Regions from separate parts of the Kineococcus gypseus genome, predicted to be linked through region 2. Evidence: predicted binding sites of a transcription regulator. Region 2 holds the regulator's gene; the other holds the start of a gene.
The links. Region 2 encodes HrcA, which represses chaperone genes, less so after heat shock. Its sites were predicted from a motif close to GNTNGCACTCGGNNNNNCCGAGTGCNANC; they were not measured.
Positions count from the first base shown of each region.

Region 1: a site for HrcA is predicted at 1,809-1,837, ahead of groL (chaperonin GroEL). Genes of this name have one in related genera too.

Region 1 is NZ_JBJLRD010000002.1:33,318-38,187, forward strand. It holds gene ACRYMN_RS00815 (uracil-DNA glycosylase) at 1-530, opposite strand, end outside; gene ACRYMN_RS00820 (DUF3263 domain-containing protein) at 757-1,056, shown strand; gene ACRYMN_RS00825 (cold-shock protein) at 1,528-1,731, shown strand; gene groL (chaperonin GroEL) at 2,020-3,648, shown strand; gene ACRYMN_RS00835 (D-arabinono-1,4-lactone oxidase) at 3,791-4,870, shown strand, end outside.
Region 2 is NZ_JBJLRD010000023.1:17,020-21,889, forward strand. It holds gene ACRYMN_RS10690 (LLM class F420-dependent oxidoreductase) at 1-102, shown strand, start outside; gene ACRYMN_RS10695 (DUF4870 domain-containing protein) at 111-683, opposite strand; gene ACRYMN_RS10700 (DUF3097 family protein) at 797-1,675, opposite strand; gene hrcA (heat-inducible transcriptional repressor HrcA) at 1,788-2,828, shown strand; gene dnaJ (molecular chaperone DnaJ) at 2,886-4,004, shown strand; gene ACRYMN_RS10715 (Gmad2 immunoglobulin-like domain-containing protein) at 4,125-4,870, opposite strand, start outside.

The DNA of each region.
Region 1 (4,870 bases), on a different contig from region 2:
GTGGGCACCCCCTCCAGCAGCGGCTGCACCGACTGCGCGTCGCGGCCCCACAGCAGCGCCACGAGCGGCCCGCCGCGCGCGGCCAGGGCGCGCACGGCCGCGTCGGTGACCGCCTGCCAGCCCAGGCGGCGGTGCGAGCCGGCGTCGCCGGCGCGCACGGTCAGCGCCCTGTTGAGCAGCAGCACCCCCGAGCGCGTCCACGCCGTCAGGTCGCCGTGGGCGGGCGGGACCACGCCGGTGTCCTCGCGCAGCTCGCGGTAGACGTTGACCAGGCTGCGCGGCAGCGGGCGCACGTGCGGCTCCACGGCGAAGGCCAGCCCGATCGGGTGACCGGGCGTGGGGTAGGGGTCCTGCCCCACCAGCAGCACGCGCACCTCGTCGAAGGGCTGGCGGAAGGCGCGCAGCACCAGGTCCGGGCGCGGCAGCCACGGGCCCGGCTCGGCGGCCAGCCGCGCCGAGACCTGCGACAGCTGCCCGCGCACGGGCGCCAGGGCGCGCGCCCAGCCCTCCTCGAGGTCGTCCAGCCCCAGCCCGGCCGGGTCGTCGCCGGTGCCCGCGGGCCCCAGCGGCAGCGCCTGCTGGGCGGGCTCGGGCGGCGGTGCGGGGGACGCGTCGTCGGGCACGCGGCGACGCTAGCGCCGGGCGGGCGCGCCCGCGCGCCGCGACGGGCCGGTGTCGGGGGCGCCTCCTACAGTGGGTGGCGTGCTGGGAGAGGGACGGGTCGCAGGCGGGCCGCAGGCGCAGGACGGCGCCGCGGTGCGCGCGGAGGTCGCCGACGGCGGCGAGGCGCAGGGCGGGCGGGTCGCCGCGCTGAGCCCGCGCGACGCCGAGGTCCTCGCCTTCGAGCGGCGCTGGTGGCGCTACGCCGGCGCCAAGGACCAGGCGGTGCGCGAGCTGTTCGACCTCTCGCCCACGCGCTACTACCAGGTGCTCAACGCCCTCATCGACACCCCCGAGGCGCTCGCGCACGACCCGGTGCTCGTCAAGCGGCTGCGACGCATGCGCTCCAGCCGGCAGCGCGCCCGCTCCGCGCGCCGCCTGGGCGTGCAGCCCTGAGCGGCCGGGCGGCGCGCCCGCGCCAGCTCGCCGCGCGCCGGGGTGCGCACCGCACCCGCCGCGGCCCGGCCGGCGTGCTGCTGCTCGTGCTGGTGTGGGCGCTGCTCGCCGCCGCCGCCCTCGCCGCGCTCGTGCTGGCGGTGCGCCGGCTGCTCGGGCCGCTGCTGGAGGGGCTGCCCGGCGTCCCCTGAGGAGGTGCGCACGCCGCTGCGCCCGCCGGCGCCCGCCACTGCGGTGCCGGTGCGGTGCCGCCCCGGTGCCCCCGCGCGTCCCGTGCGTCGGCCTGGGAGAACCCTGCCCCGCGGGCCCCTCGCCGCACTAGCCTGAGCAGCGGTCGATCAGCTCGACGGGCACGCCCCCCTCGGGAGCGCCGCGCCGGGGTCGCCCACGGCCTCACCGCCGCGGGCAGCGTGAGACCCGTCCCCGGGCGATGCCGGGGGCGTCCCGCTCGCTGCACCACAGGAGAAGGCAATGGCTCAGGGCACCGTGAAGTGGTTCAACGCCGAGAAGGGGTACGGCTTCATCACCGTCGACGACGGCGGGGCGGACGTGTTCGTCCACTACTCGGCCATCGTCGCGGACGGCTACCGCTCCCTCGAGGAGGGGCAGCGCGTCGAGTTCGAGGTCGGGCAGGGGCAGAAGGGCCCGCAGGCCGAGAGCGTGCGCGGCCTGTGAGCCGCCCGCGCCGGCGCCCGCCCCTCCGGGGCGCGGGGCGGCCGCCGGTGCGGCGGGTGGGACGGGGGACCCGGGGGGTTTGCACTCGGGGTGGGTGAGTGCCAACATTGGCGTTGGCACTCTCGAGTCGAGAGTGACAGCACAGCAGCACCTCGACCCGGGAGCGAAAGCTCCGGGCCGGACCGGTGAGGCCGGTGGTGCGGGGGACGTGACCCCGCCGCCGCCGGTCGTCCGTCGCGGGCACCGCTCCGGCCGACCACCGCCCGCCTTCTGGGAGGAACACCAGGCATGAGCAAGATCATCGCCTTCGACGAAGAGGCCCGTCGCGGTCTCGAGCGCGGGATGAACCAGCTCGCCGACGCCGTCAAGGTGACGCTCGGCCCCAAGGGCCGCAACGTCGTCCTGGAGAAGAAGTGGGGCGCCCCCACCATCACCAACGACGGTGTGAGCATCGCCAAGGAGATCGAGCTCGAGGACCCGTACGAGAAGATCGGGGCCGAGCTCGTCAAGGAGGTCGCGAAGAAGACGGACGACGTCGCCGGCGACGGCACGACGACCGCGACCGTCCTGGCCCAGGCGCTGGTGCGCGAGGGCCTGCGCAACGTGGCCGCGGGTGCGAACCCGATGGGCCTCAAGCGCGGCATCGAGAAGGCCGTCGAGGCCGTGACCGAGCAGCTGCTCGGCGCCGCCAAGGAGGTCACCACCAAGGAGCAGATCGCCGCGACCGCCGGCATCTCCGCCGGTGACGCCTCCATCGGCGAGCTGATCGCCGAGGCCCTCGACAAGGTGGGCAAGGAAGGCGTCATCACCGTCGAGGAGAGCAACACCTTCGGCCTCGAGCTCGAGCTCACCGAGGGCATGCGCTTCGATAAGGGCTACATCTCGCCCTACTTCGTCACCGACGCCGAGCGTCAGGAGACCGAGCTCGAGGACCCGTACGTCCTCATCCTCAACTCTAAGATCTCCACGGTGAAGGACCTGCTCCCGCTGCTGGAGAAGGTCATGCAGTCCGGCAAGCCGCTGGTGATCGTGGCCGAGGACGTCGAGGGCGAGGCCCTGGCGACCCTGGTCGTCAACAAGATCCGCGGCACCTTCAAGTCCGTGGCCGTCAAGGCCCCCGGCTTCGGCGACCGCCGCAAGGCCATGCTCGGCGACATCGCCATCCTCACCGGTGGCCAGGTCATCTCCGAGGAGGTCGGGCTCAAGCTCGACACCGCCGACCTCGACCTGCTGGGCCGCGCCCGCAAGGTCGTCGTCACCAAGGACGAGACCACCATCGTCGAGGGCGCCGGCGACGCCGACGCGATCGCCGGCCGCGTGGCGCAGATCCGCTCCGAGATCGAGCGCAGCGACTCCGACTACGACCGCGAGAAGCTGCAGGAGCGCCTGGCCAAGCTCGCCGGCGGCGTGGCCGTGATCAAGGCGGGCGCGGCCACCGAGGTCGAGCTCAAGGAGCGCAAGCACCGCATCGAGGACGCGGTGCGCAACGCCAAGGCCGCCGTCGAGGAGGGCATCGTCGCCGGTGGTGGCGTGGCCCTCATCCAGGCCGGCACCATCGCCTTCGAGAAGCTCGAGCTGAGCGGTGACGAGGCCACGGGCGCGAACATCGTCAAGGTCGCCGTCGAGGCCCCGCTGAAGCAGATCGCCGTCAACGCCGGCCTCGAGGGCGGCGTCGTGGCGGAGAAGGTCCGCAACCTGCCCACCGGCCACGGCCTGAACGCCGCGACCGGCGAGTACGTGGACCTGCTCGAGGCGGGCATCAACGACCCGGTCAAGGTGACGCGCTCGGCGCTGCAGAACGCCGCGTCCATCGCGGGCCTGTTCCTGACCACCGAGGCCGTCATCGCCGACAAGCCGGAGAAGGCCGCTCCGGCCGCCGGCGGCGGCGACGGCGGCATGGGCGGCATGGACTTCTGAGTCCCGCTGCTCCACCCGCACCACCTGCACCACCCACCGGGGCGGTCCTCCACCAGGAGGGCCGCCCCGGCGGCGTCCCGGGCCGGGCGCGGGATCCGGGGGAGTGCTGCGGGATCGTGTTTGCATCGATTACCGTGCGCGGGTGAGCACCCCGACGACGACGTCCAGCGGCACCCTCGACCCCGGCCTGAACTGGGCGCGGAACCTGCGCTACCGCGCCGCGCGGCTGCACCGCCCGCGCAGCGTGGAGCAGCTGCAGGAGCTCGTCGCCACCTCGACGCGGCTGCGCGCCCTGGGCACGCGGCACTGCTTCAACGACGTGGCCGACTCCCCGGGCGACCTCGTGAGCGTGGCCGACCTGCCCCTCGAGGTGGACGTCGACGCCGCCCGCGCCGTGGCCCGGGTGAGCGCCGGCACCAGCTACGGCGCGCTCGCCCGGCGGCTGCACGCGGCCGGCTGGGCGCTGCGCACCATGGCGTCGCTGCCGCACATCAGCGTCGCCGGCGCGGTGTCCACCGCCACCCACGGCTCGGGCGACCGCACGCAGAACCTCGCCGCCGACGTGCGCGCGCTGGAGCTCGTCGGCCCGGACGGCGCGCTGCGCCGCGTCGAGCGCGGCGAGGAGGAGTTCGACGGCAGCGTCGTCGCCCTGGGCGCCCTGGGCGTGGTCACCGCCTTGGAGCTGGACGTCGTGCCCACCTACGAGGTGCGCCAGGACGTCTACTCGGGGCTGTCCTTCGCCGCGTTCACCGAGCACTTCGACGCCGTGACCTCCGCCGCGTACAGCGTCAGCGTCTACACCACCTGGGTGGGCGAGGAGACCGCGCAGGTGTGGCTGAAGTCCCGCACGGCGGACTCGCCCGACGCCCCCGCCGAGCTGTTCGGCGCCCGGCGGGCGGGCGAGCCGCTGCACCCGCTGCCGGAGGTGGACGTGCGCAACGCCACCGAGCAGCTCGGCGTGCCCGGGCCCTGGCACGAGCGGCTGCCGCACTTCCGCGACAGCTTCCAGCCCAGCGACGGCGAGGAGCTGCAGGCGGAGTACCTGCTCGCCCGCGAGCACGCCCTCGCCGGGATCGAGGCGCTGCGCGCGCTGGGGCCGGCCACCGCCCCGCTGCTGCACATGTGCGAGGTGCGCACCGTCGCCGCCGACGGCCTGTGGCTCTCCTCCGCGCACGAGCGCGACGCGGTGGCGTTCCACTTCACCTTCCGCCAGCGCCAGCCG
Region 2 (4,870 bases):
CTGGACGACTACGCCCGCGCGGGCGTGAGCACGCTGGCGCTCGCCCCGCTGGCGCCCGCGCTGCCCGAGCGCGTCGCGACCGTGCGGGCGCTGGCCGGCTGAGCGGCCCCTCAGCGCACCAGGTGCAGCACCGCCGGGTAGCGGTACGCCCGGCCGGAGTTCGCCGCGACGGCGGCGAGCACCGTCAGGACGGTCGTCGCCACGGGCAGCAGGCCCAGCAGCGCGAACGAGAGCCCGAAGGTGAACAGGGCCAGCAGCGCTGCCACGACGGTCAGGCCCAGGCCGTACAGCAGCATCGAGATGTTCAGGTTCAGCGCCTCGGCGGAGTGCTCGCGCACGAACCGGCTGCGGTCCTTGAAGACGAGGAAGAGCACCAGGGGGCCGACCACCGGCAGGCCCACCCACACCAGCAGGGAGCTGACGTGGGACAGCACCGCCCAGGTGCGCTCGTCCTGCACGGACATCGCCGAGGGCTGCTGGTGCTGCGGGTACGGCGCGTACTGCTGCTGGTGCTGCTCCTGCGGGTACGGCTGCTCCTGGTACGGCTGGTACGGGTACGGCTGCTGCTCCGGGTGGGGCTGCTGCCCCCAGCCGTCCTGCCCGCCGTGGGCGTACGGGTCCCCGGGCTGCTCGTGCGGGGCCTTCGTGAAGTCCGGCCTGGGCTGCTGGTGCGGGTCGCTCACGGTGTCCTCCGGGCGTCGGTGCGGCTGCTGGGCACGATCCTGCCGCGCGCGCGGGCGGGTGTCGTCCTCCCGCGGGAGGGTCCCGGGTGCGACCGGCGGGGGAGGCGGGCGCCTCAGCGGTCGGCCGCGTCGGCGGTGACGAAGTCCACCAGCTCCTCCACGCGGGCCAGCAGCGCCGGCTCGAGGTCGGCGTAGCTGCGCACGGTGCCCAGGATCCGCTTCCAGCCGTACGCGACGTCGGCCTGCGTGGCGTGCGCCCAGCCCAGCTCGGCGAGCACCCCGTGCTTCCACGACGTGCCGCGCGGGATCACCGGCCAGCGCTCCCAGCCCAGGCGCTGCGGGCGCACCGACTGCCACACGTCGACGAAGGGGTGGCCCACGACGAGCACGTGCGGGCTCGCGCCGACGGAGGCGACGGTGCGCGACTCCTTCGAGCCGGGCACCAGGTGGTCCACCAGCACCCCGATGCGCCGCCCCGGGCGCGGGCCGAAGGAGCGCACCGCGGCGTCGAGGTCGTCCACGCCGTCGAGCACCTCCACCACCACGCCCTCCACGCGCAGGTCGTCGCCCCAGACCCGCTCCACCAGCTCCGCGTCGTGGCGGCCCTCGACGAGGATGCGCGAGGCGCGCGCGGTGCGGGCGGCGGCGCCGGCCACCGCGAGCGAGCCGCTGGCGGTGCGGGTGGGCGCGGCGGGCGCCGCGGGGCCCCTCGGCGCCACCAGCCGCACCGGCTGCCCGTCCACCCAGAAGCCCGGCCCCAGCGGGAAGGTGCGGGTGCGCCCGCGCGCGTCCTCCAGCACGACGACGTGCACGCCGCCGCTCTTCTCCACGCGCACCACCGCGCCGACCCAGCCGGTCTCGACGTCCTCCACGACCAGGCCGCGCTCGGCGCGCTCCTCGCGGTGCGCCGGCCGGCGCGGGTGCGGGTCGGAGGACAGCACGTCGCTGCCGTAGCGGTCGGCGCGGCGCTCGTCCCTGCTCACCCGCCGCACGCTAACCAGCGCCGGGGGCGGCGCGGCGGAGGCGCGCTGGCCTAGACTTGGCACTCGGTCGTCCGGAGTGCCAGCGGGCGGCCGCCGGCCGTGCACCGAGTGGAGGTGGGGTGTGAGCGACGACCGCAGGCTCGCCGTGCTGCGCGCCATCGTCGAGGACTACGTGGCCACCCACGAGCCGGTGGGGTCCAAGGCCCTCGTCGAGCGCCACCGGCTGGGCGTCTCGCCCGCGACGATCCGCAACGACATGGCGGTGCTGGAGGAGGAGGGCTACATCGCCCAGCCCCACACCAGCGCCGGGCGCATCCCCACCGACAAGGGCTACCGCCTCTTCGTCGACCGCCTCGCCAGCCTCAAGCCCATGTCCCCGGCCGAGCGCCGCGCCATCCAGGCCTTCCTCGACGGCGCCGTCGACATCGACGACGTGGTCGACCGCACGGTGCGGCTGCTGGCGCAGATCACCCGCCAGGCCGCCGTCGTGCAGTACCCCTCGCTCTCGCGGGCGGCGGTGCGGCACGTGGAGCTGGTGCCGGTGGGCGGGCGCAGCGCCCTGCTGGTGCTCATCACCGACACCGGCCGCGTCGAGCAGCGCGTGGTGGACGTGCGCTCGGCCACCGACGCGCAGGCCCTGCCCGGCACGCTGGCCGCGCTGCGCGACCGCGTCAACGCCGCCGTGGCCGGCAAGCGCCTGAAGCAGGCGCGCGAGGAGCTCACCGCCGTGGTGCAGTCCAGCACCCCCGGGGAGATGGCCGTCACCGCCGAGGTGGTCGCCGCGCTGGGCGACTGCCTGAGCGCCGGGCTGGAGGAGCGCGTGGTCATCGCCGGCACGGCGAACCTCGTGCGCTCCGGCGCCGACCTGTCCGCCAGCCTGGGCAGCGTGCTGGAGGCGCTGGAGGAGCACGTGGTGCTGCTGCGGCTGGTGCAGGAGATGACCGAGGAGGGCACCGGCGACCGCGGCGCGCTGACCGTGCGCATCGGCGCGGAGAACCTCCACCTCGGCCTGCCCGAGACGTCCGTGGTGACCAGCGGCTACGGCGAGGGGGAGGTGCTGGCGCGCCTGGGCGTGCTGGGCCCGACCCGCATGGACTACCCCACGACGATGGCGGCGGTGCGGGCGGTCTCCCGCTACGTCTCGCGCATCCTGTCCCAGTGACCGACCCGGTCGCCGCGACCCACCCACGACCCGACCGACGGGAGACCTGAGCACCTCGTGAGCGACTACTACGACGTCCTCGGCGTCAGCAGGGACGCCTCCGCGGAGGACATCAAGCGCGCCTACCGCAAGCTGGCGCGCAAGCTCCACCCGGACGTCACCTCCGACCCCGACGCCGGCGACCGCTTCAAGGAGGTCTCGCAGGCGTACGAGACGCTCTCCAACCCCGACAAGCGCGCGCAGTACGACCGCGGCGGCGCCCAGGGCGGGGCCGCCGGCTTCGGCCAGGGCTTCGGCTTCTCCGACATCATGGACGCCTTCTTCGGCCAGGGCGGCGCCGGCGGCGGGCGCGGGCCGGTCAGCCGCACCCAGCGCGGCCAGGACGCCCTGATCCGCGTCGACGTCGACCTCGCCGAGGCCGCCTTCGGCGGCGAGCGGCAGATCCAGGTGGACACCGCCGTGCTGTGCCCGACCTGCAAGGGCACCTGCTGCCAGCCGGGCACCGAGCCGGCCACCTGCGACATCTGCCACGGCCAGGGCTCGGTCCAGCGCGTGGTGCGCTCGCTGCTCGGGCAGGTCATGACGACCTCCCCGTGCCCGACGTGCCACGGCTTCGGCACCGTGCTGCCCTCGCCGTGCCAGGAGTGCTCCGGCGAGGGGCGCGTGCGCGCGCGCCGCCCGCTGACCATCCGCGTGCCCGCGGGCGTGGAGACCGGCACCCGCATCCAGCTCGCCTCGCAGGGCGAGGTGGGCCCGGCCGGCGGCCCGCCCGGCGACCTCTACGTCGAGGTGCACGAGCGCCCGCACCCGGTCTTCACCCGCCGCGGGGACGACCTGCTGTGCACCCTGGAGGTGCCCATGACGGCCGCCGCGCTGGGCGCCTCGATCCCGCTGGAGACCCTCGACGGCACCGAGGAGGTCGAGGTGCGCCCCGGCGCGCAGGCCGGCGAGGTCGTCACCCTCAAGCAGAAGGGCGTGGAGCACCTGCGCTCGGCCGGCCGCGGGGACCTGCAGGTCACCCTGGAGGTGAGCACCCCGCGCGACCTCGACGACGAGCAGGAGGAGCTGCTGCGCCGCCTGGCCGAGCTGCGCGGGGAGGTGCGCCCGGCCGGCCGGCTCGCACCGGCCCACCAGGGCGTCTTCTCCAAGCTGCGCGGGCGCTTCGGCGGCCGCTGAGCCCACCGCCGCCCACCGCCGCCCACCGCCGCCCGACGGCGCCCGCCGCCCGAGCGCGGTGGTGCGGTGAGGACCCCCCGAGGGTCCTCACCGCACCGCTCCGGTCGGCCCCGCGGGGCCTCAGCGCACGGTGACGGCCTTGGTGTCGCCCGGGGGCGTGGTGCCGGCCTCGCCGCCGGACTCGTCCGGGCGCAGGACCTCCACGACGTGCTCGCCCGCGGGCAGCGGGATCGTCACGGAGAACTCCGCGAACGCCCCGTTGGCGCCGGCCTGCACCGGCCCGCGCGCCACCTCCGCGCCGGTGGCGTCGGTGACGACGTAGAGCAGGGTGCCCTCGAAGCCGGAGCCGACGCCCTCGACGACGACCTGCCCGGGCGTGGAGGTGTCCGTCGAGGTGATCCACGCCGGCGCCTGGACCTCCGCCTGCGGGGCGCGCGAGACCGTCTCGGGCACCGCGTGCCCGAACAGCACCGGCTCGGCGCGGCCGTCGACGCGGATCTCCACGGGCAGGTCCTCCGAGGCCGCGGCGGTGACGGTGTGGACGAGCTGCTGCACGGCGGCGGCCGCCTGCGGGGCCTCCAGGGAGCCCGGCGCGGCGCCGGCGGGCAGGTCCACGACGAGGCGGTCGCCGGCGCGGCTGACGCCGGAGGGCCCGGCCGCCGCCCACGCGGTGGCGTAGTCGGGGTCGGCCGGGTCCCCGCCGAGCACCGCGGCCAGGGCGCGGTCGGCGTCGTCGCCCTCGCCGGCGGCCTCGACGTACTCGCGGAAGAGCCACGTGCTGCCGCTCGCGCCGTCCAGCCAGTACACCGGCACGCTGCGCGCCCCGGAGGGCAGGGCGGGGCCGGTGGCGGGGGCCGGGGCGGTGG